2 regions of the Cognatishimia coralii genome follow, and region 2 is predicted to be linked to the other one. Evidence: riboswitches for the same ligand, from Rfam matches in the RefSeq annotation. Region 2 holds a riboswitch; the other holds the start of a gene.
What was found. Region 2 has a riboswitch for cobalamin ahead of WG622_RS14895 (CbtB domain-containing protein). Riboswitches for the same ligand answer to the same signal wherever they lie in the genome.

Region 1: it holds a riboswitch for cobalamin, as region 2 does, so the genes downstream of both, WG622_RS05520 (DUF1636 family protein) here and WG622_RS14895 (CbtB domain-containing protein) in region 2, are expected to answer to the same signal.

The regions. Positions count from the first base shown of each region.
Region 1 covers NZ_JBBGAZ010000001.1:1,096,028-1,105,389, forward strand. Annotated here, with positions in the region: gene modB (molybdate ABC transporter permease subunit) at 1-497, opposite strand, end outside; gene modA (molybdate ABC transporter substrate-binding protein) at 494-1,213, opposite strand; gene WG622_RS05500 (cobyric acid synthase) at 1,334-2,782, opposite strand; gene WG622_RS05505 (Lin0512 family protein) at 2,786-3,130, opposite strand; gene WG622_RS05510 (Lin0512 family protein) at 3,127-3,474, opposite strand; gene cobO (cob(I)yrinic acid a,c-diamide adenosyltransferase) at 3,474-4,091, opposite strand; cobalamin riboswitch at 4,129-4,338, shown strand; gene WG622_RS05520 (DUF1636 family protein) at 4,421-4,798, shown strand; gene cobW (cobalamin biosynthesis protein CobW) at 4,804-5,892, shown strand; gene cobN (cobaltochelatase subunit CobN) at 5,895-9,176, shown strand; gene cobG (precorrin-3B synthase) at 9,173-9,362, shown strand, end outside.
Region 2 covers NZ_JBBGAZ010000009.1:103,075-112,436, forward strand. Annotated here, with positions in the region: gene WG622_RS14880 (DUF411 domain-containing protein) at 1-327, shown strand, start outside; gene lspA (signal peptidase II) at 427-909, shown strand; gene WG622_RS14890 (DUF1636 family protein) at 1,176-1,511, shown strand; cobalamin riboswitch at 1,656-1,869, shown strand; gene WG622_RS14895 (CbtB domain-containing protein) at 1,904-2,074, shown strand; gene WG622_RS14900 (CbtA family protein) at 2,079-2,777, shown strand; gene WG622_RS14905 (hypothetical protein) at 2,846-3,349, shown strand; gene mntR (manganese-binding transcriptional regulator MntR) at 3,488-3,937, opposite strand; gene WG622_RS14915 (cytochrome c peroxidase) at 4,075-5,928, shown strand; gene WG622_RS14920 (phosphate/phosphite/phosphonate ABC transporter substrate-binding protein) at 5,928-6,788, shown strand; gene WG622_RS14925 (phosphonate ABC transporter ATP-binding protein) at 6,785-7,555, shown strand; gene phnE (phosphonate ABC transporter, permease protein PhnE) at 7,555-8,298, shown strand; gene WG622_RS14935 (L,D-transpeptidase family protein) at 8,539-9,015, opposite strand; gene WG622_RS14940 (heavy metal translocating P-type ATPase) at 9,110-9,362, opposite strand, start outside.

The DNA.
Region 1 (9,362 bases), on a different contig from region 2:
ATGGCTTTGGCGAAGGCCAGCACTGCGCCTGCGATGACACCCGGCAACATCAAAGGCAGAGTCACGGTCACATAGATACGCCAGCGGCTTGCACCAAGCGTGGCGGCGGCTTCTTCGAGTTTTGGGTCAACGTTTTCCAAAGCCAGCCGGATCGCGCGCACCATCAAGGGAAAGCCCATGATCGCCGCCGCTAGCGCCGCGCCGGTCCAGCGGAACGCGAGCAAGAGACCGAAGGTGTCTTCCAGGAACTGCCCGACAGGCGCGCGTCGCCCGAAGGTCACCAACAAAAGATAGCCGGTGACGACAGGCGGCAAGACCAACGGCAAATGCACCGCTATATTCAAAAGCTCTCGTCCCCAAAAGCGTTTGCGCACCAAAAGATGCGCCACCCAAAGCGCCAATGGCAGGCTGAGAGCCGTCGCCCAGAGGCTGACCCAAATCGACAGTCGCATGGCCGCAAAGCCTTCGGGGCCGAGATAGTCCGCAAGCCAGGTCATGGTGCGATGTCCTGAAACCCATGCGCTCGAAAGATGTCGCGGGCGGCGGGGCTTTGCAGAAGGTCAAGGTAGGTGTTTGCGGCTTCGCCCTTAGTCAATTGGGCGACGCGGTAGATGATTGGGCTATGGTCCTCTTTGTCAAAGCGATGCACCACGTGGACCGCCGGATCGGCAAGCGCGTCTGTTGCGTAGGTCACGGCAAATGGCGCTTCGCCCAGCGCCACAAGGCGGAGGGCGGCGCGGACATTGTCGGTCTGAATGATGCGGTCCTGAAGCTCGTCCCAAAGACGTAGGCTGCTCAGGGCTTCTTTGGCGTAGATGCCGGCGGGGACCGCCCGTGTGTGACCCACCGCAAGAAACCCTTCGCCAAGAGTTTCGGGCAACGTCGCGATGTCAAAGTCTGGGTCAGCTTCAGATGCAATCACCACGAGCTCATTGCGTAGGATATCCTGTGCGGTGAAGGTCTCTGTTACGGCTTGGTCGTCCAGCCACGTCGCCCAAAGTTGGTTGGCCGAGAAGAACACATCCGCAGGTGCTCCCTGTACAATTTGGCGCGCAAGTGCTGCGCTGCTGGCATAAGAGGTCGTCACTTTGATCGGTGCGCTTGCGTGAATTTCATCCAAGACACCCCGCAGGCTCGCTGCCGCAAAGACCGTGATCTCGGCCAGCGCCACTGTCGGTACAAGGAAGAATATACAGGATAGAAAGCGCAGCATTGTGGTGTCCGAAGTTCGCAAGGACTATGGGCGAGCTCTGCGCCAGTGGCAAGCGTTCAGTGGGCCAGCCCCCGTCGCCCTGAAGGGCGCCTCCCCCGGAGTATTTTGGGCAAGATGAAACTAGCGCGCGGCGGCGAAAATGCCCTCAACGTCCAGATGCTCCTCGATGTGGTCCGCGAGAGAGTCCAGAGTGGTTTCTACGGTTTGGTCGTAGCTGGCGTCAGTGGCCTTGGCGCCAAGGCTTGCAAGAAACGCGGCGCGGAACGCATCGTCGCGGAACATGCCGTGCAGGTAACTGCCTTGGATTTTGCCGCTTTCGCTGGCTGCGCCTTCTGGACGGTTGTTTACCGATGCAAAGGCGCGGGCACGATCGGGGCCGTCGGTGCGCCCGATGTGGATTTCGTAGCCCGTGAAATCGATGCCGGAGCTTGCGTGTTTGGCGTTCACTTCGGTCAGGCTTTTATTTGGAGTCATCAGGGTTTCCACATTGAGGAACCCGAGGCCTTTGGTGTCGCCAGCAGGGCCTTCGATACCGTCAGGGTCTGAGATCTTGGCGCCAAGCATCTGATATCCGCCGCAAATCCCGAGGACATGACCGCCACGCCGCAGATGCGCTTGCAGGTCGATGTCCCAGCCTTGGGCGCGCAGGAAGGCGAGATCTCCGATGGTGGATTTGCTGCCGGGGATGATGACGAGCGTGGCATCTGCCGGGATCGGCTGGCCTGCGCGCAGCATGGTGAGGCGGACATCCGGTTCTTGGGCCAAAGGGTCCAGATCATCGAAATTGGCGATACGAGAGAGGCCGAGGCAGACGATATGGATGTCGCCTGTAGTTTCGGATCCTTTGAGGTCGAGCGCGTCTTCGGCAGGGAGTTTCCATGCGTCAGAGAAATAGGGAAGCACGCCGAAACCGGGCCATTTGGTCGTATCTTGGATCAGTTGGTAGCCATCATCAAACAGGCTGGGATCGCCACGGAACTTGTTGATCATGAAGCCTTTGACGAGGCTTGCGTCCTCAGGAGAAATCACGGCCTGTGTACCGACGATCTGTGCAATGACGCCGCCGCGATCGATGTCTCCAGCGAGGATCACGGGCGTATTTGACGCCTGCGCGAAGCCCATATTGGCGATGTCCCCTGCGCGCAGATTGACTTCGGCCGGACTGCCTGCGCCTTCGACGATGACGAGATCGTGCTGCGATTTCAAATGGTTGAAACTTTCAAGCACCGAAGTCATCAGCTGCGGTTTTAGCTTGGCATAATCGCGCGCTTTGGCCGTGGTCAGCCGCTTGCCCTGCACCACCACCTGAGCGCCAACGTCGGTTTCGGGCTTTAGCAGGACCGGGTTCATATGCACAGTCGTGGGCAATTTGCACGCCAAGGCTTGCAAAGCCTGCGCGCGGCCGATCTCGCCGCCATCTGACGTGACGGCGGCATTGTTGGACATGTTCTGCGGCTTGAACGGCGCGACAGACAACCCACGTCGCAAAGCCGCACGGCAGAGACCTGCCACCAGCATCGACTTTCCGACATTGCTGCCGGTGCCCTGAATCATGATGGCTTTGCTCATGGGCTACCCTTGTTTTGGCAGAAAGGCCTCGACCGCAGCCGTCGCGATCACATTCACGGTTCCGTTGTCTGGGTTGGTCACATCCATACCGCCAAAGACGGCTTTGACCGTCGCCTTACCGCGTGGCAGCACCTCGGCCAGGGCCGCGCAATCCACCTGTTCGGGTTTTTGCACACCGATCGTCACGGAAACGCGCATCTCTTCGCTGGGGATGCCAAGCGTACCAAACATCGGAATGCAGGAATGACGGATCGCGTCTTCAATCGCGCGTTCTGCTGCCTTGGTATAGTCCTGACGGAAGAGGTTATTGCCCATGCCCATTTCCAGGATAAACCGTTGATCGCTCATGGTTTTACCTCCACATCCATCGCCACCGAGATCGCGACATTGGCGATGACGGTGGGGTTGCCTTCGGGGCGCGGCACGTCGAGGCCGCCTTTGACGGGGGTCACTGTGACTTGGCCGTAGGGGAAGATCGCTGCGATTTTGGCTTTGTCGATCTGGTCGGGTTGAGCCACTGCGACCTCCACAGTGATCTGCATCTCGGATTTGTCTTTGCCGAAAAGCTCCGCGAGGTTGATCGAATTGTGCCACAGCGCATCTTTGACGGCGCGGGTTGCGGCCTCGGTATAGTCCTGACGGCGCAGGGAACTACCCATGCCGAATTCGGTGAGGAGACGTTTGAGGGGCATTAAAACTCAACCCCCTTCTGCGCCTTTATCCCGTCACGGAAGGGATGCTTCACCAGCGTCATTTCCGTCACCAAATCCGCCGCCTCAATCAGCTCTGGCTTCGCGTTCCGCCCTGTCAGGCACACATGCGTCATCATCGGTTTCTCTTCCAAAAGAAACTCAACGACCTCATCAATATTCAGATAATCATTGCGCAGCGCGATATTGATCTCATCCAGCAACACAAACCGATTGCTCTCATCCCGAATGAGCTGCTTCGCCAGCTCCCAGCCCGCTTCGGCCTTGGCGATATCGCGGTCGCGGTCCTGGGTCTCCCAGGTGAACCCTTCGCCCGAGACATAGAACTTACATTCATCCTTGAAATGCGTCTCAAGAAAGTCGCGTTCCCCCGTCGCCCAAGCGCCTTTGATGAACTGCACAACCGCCGTTGGCATGCCATGAGAGATACAGCGCATGATCATGCCGAATCCGCTGGAAGACTTGCCTTTGCCGGGCCCCGTATGCACCATGATCAGACCTTTTTCTTCGGTCTTATTCTCCATCAAACGGTCCCGCGCGGCCTTGATTTTCTTCATTTTCTCGGTGTGACGCGCAGAGATGTCGGCATCTGTACTCATGGGGTCGTCCTCTTAACTTGACTCAGGGGGCGGATAGGCGCATTCCCGTCCTGTTGGTTCCTGTACTTAGTGCAGGTGAAAAGGGAATGCGACATGGATTGCGACGCAATCCAAACCGCAGCCGCCCCCGCGACCGTGAGCGGAGAGGGTTTGGCAAGCCACTGGCGCAAGCTGGGAAGGGCCAAATCCGCCAAGGGAAACCTTGGGATCCGTAAGCCGGGAGACCTGCCAACACCTGTGACTTTAACCGGACGGGGTGTTCCGGTGTCGGGAGCTAGCCTAAGTTGCCCGCCCTACTCGCCCTTGTCCCTCCTGAAAGGAGAGACATGATGACTATGGAACCAGTCGAGGTTCTAGTGTGTTCGACCTGCCGCGCGGGCATGCCGACGGATATGGAAGGCCCGCGTCCGGGCGCACAACTGGCTGAGGCTTTGCTGGCCAAAGACTGGCCCGCCCATGTGACCGTGAAAACCACTGAATGCCTGAGTAATTGTGACAGCGGCTGTTCCATCGCCGTGCGCGGTGGTGCAGATCGTTGGACCTATGTCTACGGCAACTTCACCGGCGCCGAGGATGCGGCTCTCGCCCATGAGGGACTTGTGAAATACGCAGGCACCGAGGACGGTCTCGTGCCCTGGCGCGAACGCCCCGTTCACTTTCGTAAAAACTGTATCGCGCGGATCCCACCGCTGCGCCTGCCGGAGTAAGGCTTATGAGCACGCTTGAGAAACTTCCTGTTACTGTGATCACCGGCTTTCTGGGCTCTGGCAAGACAACGCTGGTCAGCAAGCTGATGCAGAACCCGCAGGGCAAACGTCTGGCGGTTGTTGTGAATGAGTTTGGTGATGTGGGCGTTGATGGCGACATCCTGAAATCCTGCGCGATCCCTGATTGCCCAGCCGAAAACATTATGGAGCTGGCGAACGGCTGTATCTGCTGCACCGTGGCCGATGACTTCATCCCTACAATTGAAGCACTGATGGCGCTGGAACCCCGCCCCGATCACATCCTGATCGAGACTTCGGGTCTGGCGCTGCCGAAACCTTTGCTGAAGGCCTTTGACTGGCCTGATATTCGCAGCAAGATCACTGTGGACGGCGTGATTGCTCTGGCCGACGCCGAGGCCGTTGCGGATGGTCGTTTTGCTTCGAATGTTGCCGCAGTGGATGCTCAGCGCGAGGCGGATGAGGGCTTGGATCACGAAACTCCTCTGGCAGAGGTCTTTGGCGATCAGATTTCCTGTGCGGACATCATTCTGCTGACCAAGCCTGATTTGGCCGGCGAAGACGGCGTTGCCAAGGCAAAGGCCTTGATCGAAGAAAACTCTCCGCGTCCACTGCCAGTTGTCGAAGTGGCCGAAGGCATGGTCGATCCCCGCGTTATCCTTGGCCTGAACGCCGCCGCCGAGGACGATCTGGACAGCCGTCCAAGCCATCACGAAGATCATCACCATCATCATGACCACGACGACGATCATGACCATGACCACCACCACCATCACGACCACAGTCATGATGATTTTGACAGCATCGTTGTCGACATCCCCGAACAGATCGACGCGGCCAGTTTTGCGGCCAAGGTCGAGGCCATGGCGAAAGAGCAAAACATCCTACGCGTCAAAGGCTATGCGGCCGTCGAGGGCAAACCCATGCGCCTTCTGGTGCAAGCGGTCGGCGCGCGGGTACGTCACCAGTTTGACCGCCCTTGGAAGCCAGACGAGGCGCGCCAAGGCAAAATGGTCGTCATCGCGGAACATGACAACGTGAACCGCGCAGCCATCGAGGCGGCTTTCGCCAGCTAACCATGCACGTCGTCTTTCGCGAAAGCCACGGGCTCGAGGAAACGGAAACGCCCTTTGACGTCGGACAGACTCCGGCGGATCTGGTGGTATTGTCCTATTCCGACAGCGACCTCGGCGCGTTCGCGGCGGGCTGGCATCGAGGCAAGGATGATCTGCCGTCTCTGAGGCTCGCGAATATCTCGGCGTTGAAACACCCGCTGTCCGTCGACACCTATGTCGAGAACACGCTTGAGGGCGCGAAGGCCGTTTTGGTGCGTTTGATCGGCGGCATCCCCTATTGGTCCTACGGCATCCAGCAATTGCAAGATCTGGCAAGGCGCAAGGGAATTGCCCTGGCCGTGCTACCTGCGGATGGGCGGCCTGATACACGGCTGGACGAGGTCTCGACCCTGCCCAAGTCGACACTGGAACGCCTTGCGCATCTTTGTGACACGGGCGGAGCCGTCGCGGCGCAGGCCGCTTTGGCGCAATTGGCGATTGCGGCGGGGATCTATGCGAAACCTGTGGTCGGATCCAAACAACTGCCAGACTTTGGCGGCTGGACACCCGAAACCGGGGTCTGTGACGCCCAGCGCACGACAGACAAACCGCTCGTCGCGCTGACCTTTTATCGCAGCTATGTCAGCTCGGCCGATCTCGCCCCGATTGAAGCCATGTTCACTGCGCTCCGAGCACGTGGCTTCGAGGTTATGGGACTGTTCGCACCCACTCTCAAACAGCCAGAAGCGGCGGCTTGGATTGCGCAGACCTTGCAAGAGCTTGCGCCCGCTGCCGTCGTGAATGCCACGGCCTTTTCCGGCAAAGGCAGCGATGGCACCTCGCCTTTGGATGCCACAGACGCGCCGGTCTTTCAGATCGCTCTGGCGACCTCGCGCAAGAAAGCCTGGGCTGAAAGTGAACGCGGCCTTGCACCAGCAGACCTTGCCATGCACGTGGTTTTGCCAGAGGTCGACGGGCGGCTTTTCGCAGGCGTGGCCTCGTTCAAAGAGCCGGGCAAGAAAGACCCAGACCTGCAGTATTCCCGCTTTGGCCACCGCGCCCATGCGGATCGGATCGAGGCCGTGGCCGACAAAGTCGCGGCATGGGTGAAGCTGTCTGAAACGCCAGTGCCCGAAAAACGAGCGGCGGTGGTTCTGTCGACCTACCCCGGAGCCGATTGGAATATGGCCCATGCTGTGGGTCTAGATGCTTTAGCGAGTGCTGAGGCCATCGTAGAGGATCTCGCGTCCGAGGGGTTTGAGACCCACGGCGGCGACGCGGGCTGGCTCGGCGCGGCGCTCGGCACTCAGTCCCTGCGTTTCTCGCTGGTGGAGTATACCGAAGCGCTAAGCGACCTACCTCAAGAGTTGGTCGAAGATTTGACAGAGGTTTGGGGGTCTCCTGAAACGGACGCTCTGGTCAAAAACGGCGTCTTTGAATTCGCAGCAATCCGGCGGGGCAATGTCATAATCGCCCTCCAACCAGAACGCGGATCAGAAGACGTCCGCGAGGACGAATACCACGACCTTGCCCGCACCCCGCGCCATTCCTATGTGGCCTTTTACCTATGCCTGCGGAAAAGCTTTGGCGCAGATGCGCTCATCCACGTAGGCGCACACGGCACGCTGGAATGGCTCCCCGGCAAATCCGTCGCCCTGTCAAACACTTGCTGGCCCGAAGCACTAGCGGGCCATATGCCCGTCATCTATCCGTTCATCGTCAACGACCCCGGCGAAGCCGCCCAAGCCAAACGCCGCATCGGTGCCGTAACACTGGGCCATGTGCCTCCGCCCTTAAAAGAAAGCGCGGCCCCGCAGAGGTTCGCCCATCTGGAAAGCCTCTTGGACGAATTTTCCAACGCCGACGGCCTCGACCCGAAACGCAGAGATCGCTTGCAGGACGGTATCCGCGACGAGGCAGAGGCTCTGGGGCTGGCTGCGCAATTGGGATTAGACGGGGCCACCTGCCTCGCCGAAGCCATAACCCGCATCGACACCTTCGTCTGTGACATCAAAGAAAGCCAATTCGGCGACGGGCTGCATGTCTTTGGTCGCGCGCCGGAAGGCCAAGAGGCCTTTGACGCGGCCCCTTCTGCAACATCGGAACGCGCAGCCTTAACGCGCGCGCTAAAAGGCAAACGGATCGAAGCCGGCCCCTCTGGCTCACCTTACCGAGGCCGCACCGACGTGCTGCCGACCGGTCGCAATCTCTTCACCACTGACCCTCGGTCTGTGCCCACCCGCTCCGCCTATGCACAGGGCGTCAAACTCGCCGAGGAACTGGTCCGCCGGCACCTCCAAGAAGAAGGCGACTATCCCAAGAACCTGATCGTAGATCTCTGGGGCTCGGCCACCATGCGCACGGCAGGCGAAGAATTCGCAATGGCGCTCCATCTCTTGGGCGCGAAGCCTGTGTGGGATGAAGGGTCTGAGCGGGTTTCTGGTGTCGAAATTCTTCCAATCGCCATGCTCGACCGCCCGCGCATCGACGTGACTCTGCGCGTCTCGGGCCTGTTCCGCGATGTGTTTCCATCGCTCTCAGCGCTCTTTTCACAGGCCGTTCGCGCTTTGGCGACCCGCGAGGAATCCCGCGACTGGAACCCTTTTGCTGGCGACACCCCTGCTCCGCGCGTCTATGGCCCAGCGCCGGGCAGCTATGGGTTGGGCATTGGGCACCTGACTGACTATGGCGCAGAGGGCCGCTTGCGTGCTGGCGAGGCTTGGTTGTCGGCCTCCTCCTGGGCCTTGGATCAGGACACACCGCACCAAGACCAAACGGGCATCCGCGACCGTGTGGCCGCTGCCGACAGTTTCGTGCATGCTCAGGATCTGCCAGAAACCGATATCCTTTTGGCCGTCGATTACGCCAGCCACGAAGCAGGCTTCGCCGCCGCGCAATCTATCACGGGCGGAGACGCAAACCTCTATCACCTCGACAGCACCAATCCAGAGCGCCCCCGCGCTCGAGCTTTGGACGAAGAGGTCGCTCGCGTAGTGCATGCCCGCGCCACCAATCCTGATTGGCTGGCGGGCATGATGCGCCACAGCTTCCGCGGTGGGGCCGAGATCGCCGCGACGCTCGAACATATGGCAGCCTTTGCGCATCTCGCCGACGCCGTACATCCGCAACTCTTTGACGCTTATCACGATGCGACCCTTGGGGATGACGCCATCGTGGCCTTCCTGCAAGAGCACAACCCAGAAGCACTGGCCGCCATGCAGGCCCGATTTGCCGAGCTTTATGAGGCAGGTCTTTGGCAAACCCGACGCAACTCGATCCTCGCGGATCTGGAGCGCATCGCGTGAGCCGCCCCGCCGCCAAAGGCTGGTGCCCCGGTGCCTATAGACCGATGATGTCGGGCGATGGGCTGGTTGTACGGATCCGACCAGTTTTTGGGCGCATGACGCGCGATCAGGTGATTGGCCTATGTGACTTGTCAAAACGTTTCGGCTCGGGGGTCATCGACCTGACCAGCCGCGCAAATATGCAGA
Region 2 (9,362 bases):
CATCTTGAGGAGAACGGCTTCGCACCAATAGGCCAGGACATGTTCGGCGGCCTTCTCGTGCGCTTCAAACTCGACAACGGAGTGCCGCAGCGCATGGTCTCCTGTCACACTGGGCTCGTGGACGGTTACGTGATCGAGGGACATGTGCCTGCAGCCGACATCCGCCGCCTTCTGAACGAACGCCCCGATGCGGTCGGTCTCGCAGTCCCCGGAATGCCCTATGGTTCGCCAGGGATGGGGCCGGAAGACGAACGCGATGCCTACGACGTCTTCTTGATCCAGAAAGACGGCTCGACCGAAATATTTTCGAGCTACCCAGCAGGGTAACCGAGCCGAATTATGGAAGTCCTTTCCCCAATCTAGCTAACCTATTCAGCCGCTTCAGCGCAGACTGGCCAATGGTATCCAAAGTAGTTACGTTGCAACATGTTGACAGTCAACAAAACACAAGTACTCGGCATACTAGCTGTCGTCGGCGCCGTCGCCACTGATCAGGTAACAAAAGCCTGGGTTGTCGCGAGCGCCGATACCCTAAAAGACGGGATCGCTGTCTTTCCCGGGCTTAATCTCACGTTCCATCGCAATGATGGCGTAACCTTCGGGCTTTTGGGTGGCGCCCCCTGGTGGGGCCTCTTGCTTCTTGCGCTTATCATTTGTGCCTGGCTCCTGATCATGATGCTTCGCACAGAGAGCAGTATAGAAGCGATTGCGTATGGGGCGATCATAGGTGGCGCGCTCGGCAATGTCGTTGATCGCATCCATTATGGAGCCGTAACAGACTTCCTTGATTTTTTCATTGGATCTGCACACTGGCCGACTTTCAACATGGCAGACGTATTCATTGTCGGAGGTGCCGGATTACTGCTGGTGGTACCAGTGATCCAGAGGCACTTCGAGGGCGATCATTGAAGACATTGCCCCAAGTTTCATTCGGCGGATTTTTTGCCTGAGCAACTGTTTCCTCGATTTGCCGGACAAGAAAAATTTCTCGTGCCACAAGTCTGAATAATCTATGTTGGCATTGTAGGTGCCTACTCCGGCGAGCTTGCCGATCGCTCAAGTATTGACTTTTCTAAAGGCACCGCGACAAAACCAAGTTTCGAAATCGAACCAGTAACCACCCGCAGATATTGAATCATAAAGAAGGTTGCTCAAAAAAAGGACTTGCTCGGCGCATGCACCTACCAACGCTTACTTTATGCCGAACCTGCCGTGACGCGGATCCAACCCTGTATGATCAAGTGGTATCAACGCTAAAGGCAGCGAATGTGAAGGCAAAATTGCAGCACGTCGATTGCATGTCCGGCTGCATGCGACCACAAACGCTTGCAGTCCGACAGAACGACAAGACTGCTTATCTTTTCGGTGAGATAACTGCTCAAGACCTGCCGGACATCCTGACATTCATCCGGATGTATCAGGAAAGCCCAGACGGTAACTTCGCGGATGCAAGGCCACTTGGAAAGCTGCGTTTCAAGGCTATTGCTCGCATTCCCGCAGATGTGCAGTAAACCACCCGCACCACGATATTAGTAGCTCCTGCGGTGAATTATTGCATTCAGTACAGTGTTGACAGCAGCAGATTTCAAATCAATTTGGCGCTGCGGAACTTAGGCATGCCGGTTTCGTACTTGACCTGCTACCGCCTAATCGGACAGAAACAGTCATTACGGTGCTCAAAGGTGCAAATGCATTAGAGCTGAAACGGGAATGAGGACGGTGGACCAAATCGCGGCACCGAAACCTCAACCGCCCCCGCGACTGTGAGCGGCGAGCTACCTTCCATTTCCACTGGTGCGAGAGTGCTGGGAAGGGGGAAGACGGCATCGACCCGCGAGTCAGGAGACCGGCCGTATATTGAACGTAACTTGCGCCGTCGGGTGTGACGGCAAGGAGGACTAAAATGACGACAAACGCTATCAAAGCATCCGCTGTAGGATCAACCATTCTGCCCGCAGTGTTCGCCCTTATTCTGGGTTTGGGTGTTGTTACTGTGACCGGCCATGCTCAAGCTTCTGGCCTGCATGACGCTGCTCACGATGTGCGCCACGCAACTGGCTTTCCCTGCCACTAAGACCATGTTCAGTCGTATTCTGACCAGCGCGTTGTTCGCTGGTGCTGCAGCGGGGCTGATTGCCGCCTTGCTGCAGCTTTATTTCGTGCAGCCTGTACTTCTCCACGCCGAACTTTATGAGGGTGGCGATTTGGTGCATTTTGGCGCTGATCCTGTGACTGCGCATCCCGAGTTGCCCGGCATGTTCGCCGAGCCGGTGCGCGACGGCCTAAGCATCATCTTCACGATGCTGACGTATACTGGCTATGCATTGGCCCTTGTGGCGCTTATGTCGATTGCCGAACAACAGGGTCGTGAGATTAACGGTCGCACCGGTTTGCTTTGGGGCTTGGCTGGCTTTGTTGCCTTCCACTTTGCGCCTGGCTTGTCGCTGGCGCCTGAAGTGCCAGGCGTAGCCGCAGCAGATGTCGGTGTGCGCCAAGTATGGTGGACTGCTACTGTTGCCACAGCTGGCGTCGCCATGTGGTTGATCGCCTTTGGAGGCAACTTGGTGAGCTATCTGATCGCCGCTGGACTGCTGATAGCGCCTCACGTCGTCGGTGCGCCTGAACCCGACACCTTCGCTGGCCCGGTTCCGACCGAGATCGGCGCGCTATTTGCCGCCCGAGCCTTTGGCATCGGCATGGCCGCTTGGGTGTTGCTGGGAAGCTTTGCCGGATACTTCTGGCAGGCTGAAGGCAAACGCGCGAACGCCGCCGCCTGATTCCTTTCCTCTATTGCTTTCCCGCCGGTCACCGCCGGCGGGAGCTTTCATTTATTGAGGAGGACAAAATGTCCCGTTCACTCGCTCTCTTCGCCATCGGGCTGATTTTTGGCGGCGGCGTCGGCTTTGTGATCGCGGCCGGCAGCGGCAGCACCTTTGACAGCCACGACCATGCTGACCCGTCTCAACATGGTAGCAATGCGGAGATGGCAGCCCATGACCACTCTGCTGTCACTAACTTACCGGCCGACAGCAATGCCCCCAGCGTGGCGATCAAGATGATTAAAGATCCGATGGCAGGTTGGAACTTGCACGTGACACCGCAAAACTTCCGATTTTCTCCTGAGAATGCCTCTACTGAGGAAATACTTGGTGAAGGTCACGCGCATGTCTATATCAACGGCGAAAAGCTGGGGCGCCTTTATGCCAACTGGATACACCTCCCATCACTGCCGGATGGCGACGTTGAGATAAAAGTTTCCCTCAATGGCAACAGCCACAGCCCGCTAATGGTTGGGGGCTTGCCCGTCGAGGCCAAACTAATCGTTCAAGCAGACGATGACGGCTCCTGAGCAAAACTCAGATCTTGACTGAACTTCGGTCGCAGGGGCCTTGCGCCCCTGCATTGCCATGGTTTGCATGTCAGGATCGAATGCAATCCTCCCCTGAGCGCATCATTATGGCAAATGGCAATAGCATGAACCAACTCGCTATCGGCTCATTTTACTCTGTGAAAAATCCTTGAATACGCGAAGCGTCTCTTCGCTTACATGATGCTCGATACCTTCAGCATCGTGCTCGGCCACGTCTTTGGAAATACCCAGGGCGATAAGGAACTCCACAACAATTCGGTGCCGCTTTCGACAAGCCTCGGCCAATCGCCGCCCAGCATCCGTTAGGCGTATTGATCGGTAAGGTTCCTGCACAATGAAGCCCTCGCGTTTAAGCCGGGTCAGGTTCTTGGACACAGTGGGCTGGGTCACGCCGAGCCGCTCGGCAATCTCCACGGGCCTCGCTGAACCGTTCTGGTGAATCAGCTCCGCGATCAGCTCGACATAATCCTCCACAACTTCGCTTTGTCGGGCGGCGCGGGCTGCCTCGAAACCGCTCACCTGGTCGTCAGGTTTACGTCCGAATAGTTGTGGTTTCTGATCGGTCATTCTGCTCTCGGTGTCTATTGCTGGTGCGGAACCCTGCTTGCCGCGCCTTATTGTGTATGCACCAGCGACGCGGGCCTTGACAATGACATAGACTTTTCTACAAAACTTAGCCAAGGCTAATAATTATAGACTGAACCATGAAACACCTGATTGCATCTGCCTTGATTGGCCTGCTTCCGCTTAGTGTGGGGGCCACTGCCATTGAAGAAGCCCCTTGGGCACCTCGGGCCGCAGCCTACCGGCTGAGCCTATTCATGGCGAACTTGACACCCGTTCCCTGGGAGAAGATTGAAAACAATTGGACTGCTCCGGCACCCGGCAGCGCAGTTGCGGTGGAGGCACTGTCACGGGTATCGGATAGCGACGCCCAGAACATTCGTGCAGCGCTGGCTGCGGAAGACCGACAGGCCCTGTTTGCTGCCATTACAACGGCATTGGCCAAAGGTATTCTGCAGCACCTAGAGGCAGCCGAGGCGACACTTGGCCAGCCTGAAGCCGCATTTGAGGTTGCGCAGTCTGCGGCCTTGTACCGCGCGTTCGAGGACGGCATCCTGGCGGCGGACAAGCAGGCCGCACACGACCTAGGTCGCGCCTGGCTGGTTCTGAATTCTTCTCTGGGTAGCACCGGTATTTTGAACAATGGCGCTCAAGACCCGAATGTGGCGCGATTTGCTGAGGCGCAAAAAGTTATCGTGGAGTACATTGAGACAAACTATCTGCCCTCCGTTTTTGTCGAACGTGGCAAGCTGACCCCGGCACCGGAGAGCGCAGTGCGCTCCGGTACGCCGGTAGTGTTGCCCGCCACACTCCCACCGGGCTCCAATATTGCTGATCAGCGCGAGCTACCCCGGCTGGTGCTCCAGTTTGAAGAGGCTGGCGAGGATGAGGCCAACCTGCCGCTTGTGGCCTATGGCGACATGCTGTTCGACAGCCCTGAAATCTTTGGTTCCCCAGCACGTGACCTGGGCATTGCCTGTTCAACTTGCCACAACCGGTCCGATGTGAACCGGGATTTCTTTATCCCCGGCCTCTCTAGCCATGCTGGCGGGATGGATGTGGACAGCTCCTTCTTCAATCCGATGTTCAATGACCGGGAAGACGATCACCTGGATACGCCGTCAATGCGAGGCATCCGCTTTACAGCGCCTTACGGGCGTGATGGGCGCGAGCCGAGCCTGCGCAGTTTTGTACGCAATGTGATCGTGACCGAGTTTGCCGGAGCGGAGCCAACGCCGTTCCAACTCGATGCGATGGTCGCCTACTTGCGCGCCTTTGACTTTCTGCCCAACCCACAGATAGACGAGGCCGGGCGGCTGACTGACAAGGCCTCTGAGGCTGCGAAACGCGGTGAGGTACTGTTCAATACCGAATTTGCCGGGCTTGGCGACAGGTCCTGCGCCTCCTGCCACACCCCGGACCGGTTTTTCCGAGATGGGCAGACCTATGACATTGGCTCGGCCGAGCCGCCGTTCCCGGGCGGCACCGCAACCCCATTCGAAACGCCCACATTGCGCAATGTCAACTTCACCGCGCCCTACATGCATGACGGATCGCTGGCGACCCTAGCGGGGGTTGTAGACTGGTTCAACGATACCAAGGATCTGGGCTTGGATGCGGAACAGCGCGCCGATTTAACTGCCTATCTGCGCGCGGTAGGAGATGGTGAGGAGCCCTACCAGCGCTTTGAAGGCCGAGACAGCGTGTTCCGCCTGTCGTGGGAAGAGCTTACCACTTTTGCTTCGACGCTGGACACACTGATCCCGATGCGGGATGCGGAGAACATCGCCGTATTGATTGATACTGTTGCACCGGATCTGGCGGCAGATGCGAGCGTTATGATCAATCAAAACGCTAAGCCAGAAATCTACCGATTTGCCGCAATTCTTCAGGCAGTTGGCGATGCCAGCGCCGCTGGCGACTGGGCTGAGGCGAGCCTCCAGTGGGACGCTTTCAAAACCATGCAAGCCGAGATTGATGAGAGGATGTTCTGATGCTGTCGCGCCGTACCTTTTTGACCACTGTCGCTGCCGCCCTAACAGTGCCAGCAACTGCCTCTGCGGAAGAGGCACTGAAACTCGCCTTCATTCCGCAAGAAAACCCAGAGAAGCTGTTGGGGGATATCGAGGCGATCACTGCCTGGCTGTCCCAGCAGTTGGAGGTTCCAGTCACCGGCTTTGTTACCTTTGATCATGCTGCGGCAGTTGAGGCATTGCGCAATGGTGATGCCGATATCTCCTTCATGGGTGCCTTGCCCTTTGTGCTGGCAGAAGACCAGATCGGGGCGGTGCCACTTCTGTCCGAGGTTTACCGCGGCCAGCCGAGCTATTCGGGCCGGGTGTTTGTGCGCAAGGACAGCGGCATCGAGACGCTGGCCGACCTGCAGGGCCGTGACATTGCCTTTGCCGATCCGGTGTCGGAGTCCGGCTATCTCTATCCGCTCGACCTGTTTGTGCGCGAAGGACTCGTTGCGGATGCAGGCGATGCGGACCGGTTCTTTGGCCAGAAGTTCTTTGCCGGTGGTTATCAGCAGGCAATGCAGGCTATGGCCAACGGGTTAGTGGATGCTGCGGGTGCCAGCCAGTATGCCGATCTTTATCTGACGCCTGAGCAGCAGGCCGAGGTCAGGGTGCTGGGCGAAAGCGCGCAGATCCCCAGCCATGCCATCATTGCCCGGCCTGGTCTAGATGCGGCCTTGCAGGCCCGCTTCGTGGATGCCATGCTGCGCCTGAACCAGGCTGAGAACCAGTATTTGCTGGCCTATCTCTACGGCCCAGACGGCTATGTGGCAGCAGATCCCAAGGTCTATGACGGGGTCAGGCAGATGGCACGCCGTTACGGCTATCTAAAATGACCCAAGCGCTTGCCCTCCATGCTGTGTCGCATTGCTTTGACGACGCTGAGGCCCTGCAGGATGTGTCGCTGCAGGTGGCACCGGGGGAATGTGTGGCCTTGCTGGGGCCTTCGGGCGCCGGCAAGTCGACCCTGCTGGCCTTGCTGGATGGGCGGGTCCGGGGATGGCGCGGTCGGGCTGAGGTACTGGGCAACCGGCTTCCAAATGATCGGGCACCAGAACGAAAAACCCGGCTAGAGACTGGCTTCATCTTTCAGGAGTTCGCCCTGGTTGACCGGCAGAGCGTTTACCAGAATGCGATGAACGGGCGGCTGGGGCGAATGCGCCTCTGGCCGTCGCTTTGGGGGCGATACGGTGCGCAGGATCACCTCAAGACGACCATCGCGCTGGAGGACACCGGCCTAACGGAGTTGGCACAGCGCCGTGCAGATCAGCTTTCAGGTGGTCAGCGCCAGCGAGTGGCCATCGCCCGCTGCCTGGCGCAGGAGCCTGAGTTGATACTGGCGGATGAACCGGTCAGCAACCTCGATCCAGCCCACGCCGAACGCATTCTGGAACTGATCACCAACACAGCGCGAAATCGCGGCATCGCTGTAGTCTTCAGTTCGCATCAGCCAGAGCTTTCGCGGCGCTTTGCCGACCGTATCGTTGGATTGCGCGCGGGCGCGGTGCTGTTTGACAAGCCCTCCGCGATGGTCGGCAACGATGACATCAGCGATTTGTACCATGGAACAGTACCTGGTGACGGATTGCGGGTGGTGAGCTGATGAGCCGGATCTTGGTTTGGATGGTACTCGGGCTTGCTGTGCTGTGGGCTGCAGGAAACGCTGACATCGGCTTGGAAAAACTGCCCGGAGCGGGTCCGAGGCTAGCAGAATTTCTAGGCCGGATGATACCACCGGACCTTTCTGTCTGGCCGGAAGTCCTTACAGGCCTAACCGAGACACTGAGAATCGCCATTCTTGGGACGCTGTTTGCGGTCGTCCTGTCGGCGGGGCTGGCTGTACTTGCGTCTGAGACCCTTGTACCCGCAGCCATCTGGCGCCCGGTACGTGCGCTGCTGGCAGTGATCCGGTCGATTCCGCTGATCTTGGTGGCGATGCTGATGGTGGGGGCAGTCGGGCTGGGCCCACTGCCCGGTATTCTTGCAATCACTTTTCATGCCACCGGCATGCTGGCCAAATTCTATGCTGAAGCAATCGACAATGTCGGTGCCGCACCACTTGCTGCATTGGAAAGCGCAGGTGCCAGCCGAGCGCAATTATTGCGGTGGGCGATCTGGCCACAGATGGCACCAGTTGTGCTCCGCGACACTGTCTTCCGCTTTGAACTGAACCTCCGCGAAAGCTTGATCTTAGGTATCGTTGGCGCCGGGGGCATCGGTCTGTACGTTCAGACTTACGTGCGTTCGTTCCAATACGACAAAGCTGCAACTGTCACGCTTGCCATCATCGCTCTTGTGCTGCTGTTCGAAGGTCTAAATTCGGTTTTACAAAAGCGGTTTTCGTGACGATTTTGATCAAGGAAGGTCGGAAAATTCAGATTTCGCAGCGTTTTCAGTTTCGTAGTGCCATTCGAAGAGCTTTCCCTACCATTCATCGTTCGCCAGACCCACTGAACTGGGGTTCGCCTATCTTGCTCATTACCTGTGTTCTTCGGTTTGATCAGTCTACCTTGAAACTGTCAGTCTGCCGCACCGACAACAGTTTTTTTGAGAAGCACAGCCGCCACCGTTTCCAGACAAATTCGGTTATGAGTAGATATCAATAGGTGTCCCGTTCTTCACCATTGCATAGATATCTTCTATCTCCCGATCCGAAACGGCAATGCATCCGGCCGTCCAGTCGCGCTTGTTTGTCGGGTCAATGCCAGGGCGCGGCCCCCCATGGATGAAAATATCTCCACCAGGGGAACGGCCCTGAGCCTTTGCGTATGCGATATCCGCCTCGTTCGGGTACGAGATCCCGATGGAAAGATGAAACAGGCTTTCGGGATTTCGCCTGTCAATCACGTATGATCCTTCTGGCGTGCGCCCGTCCCCTTCGAATTGCTTGTGACCCTCAGGCGCAAAGCCAAGGCCCATTGGGATAGTGCGCAAAACACCCTCTGGTCCATCAAGGACAATCATGCGCTGCCCCTTGTAGACCCGCACCCGGGTCACCTCCGGCCCCCTGTAAGTGCGGAATTTGTTTGCACATCCAGAAAGAATTGTCGCCAGAGCTCCCAGGAGGATTGTGCGACGTGTAACTCGAAAATTCACTGCTCAATGCCTCTTTCATGAGGTTTTTCAAACTTGACACTAGCGTGCTGTGCCAGCCCGTTCAATGGCCGTGCGCCAAAGCACCTTCGGCCAGTCTGTCGCCGACGCGGTCACCGCCTTTGGGCGGAGTCTCCGCGTGGTGTCCGTTTAACAGCCTGAGCGCATTTGCGACAACCAGCAGTGACACGCCAACATCTGCGGCAATGGCCCCCCACATCGATGCCATCCCAAACGCTGTCGCCACCACGAAAACGGCCTTGGTTGCCAGCGAGGTTGCGATGTTTTGACGGATGATCGACATCGCACGGCGGGAA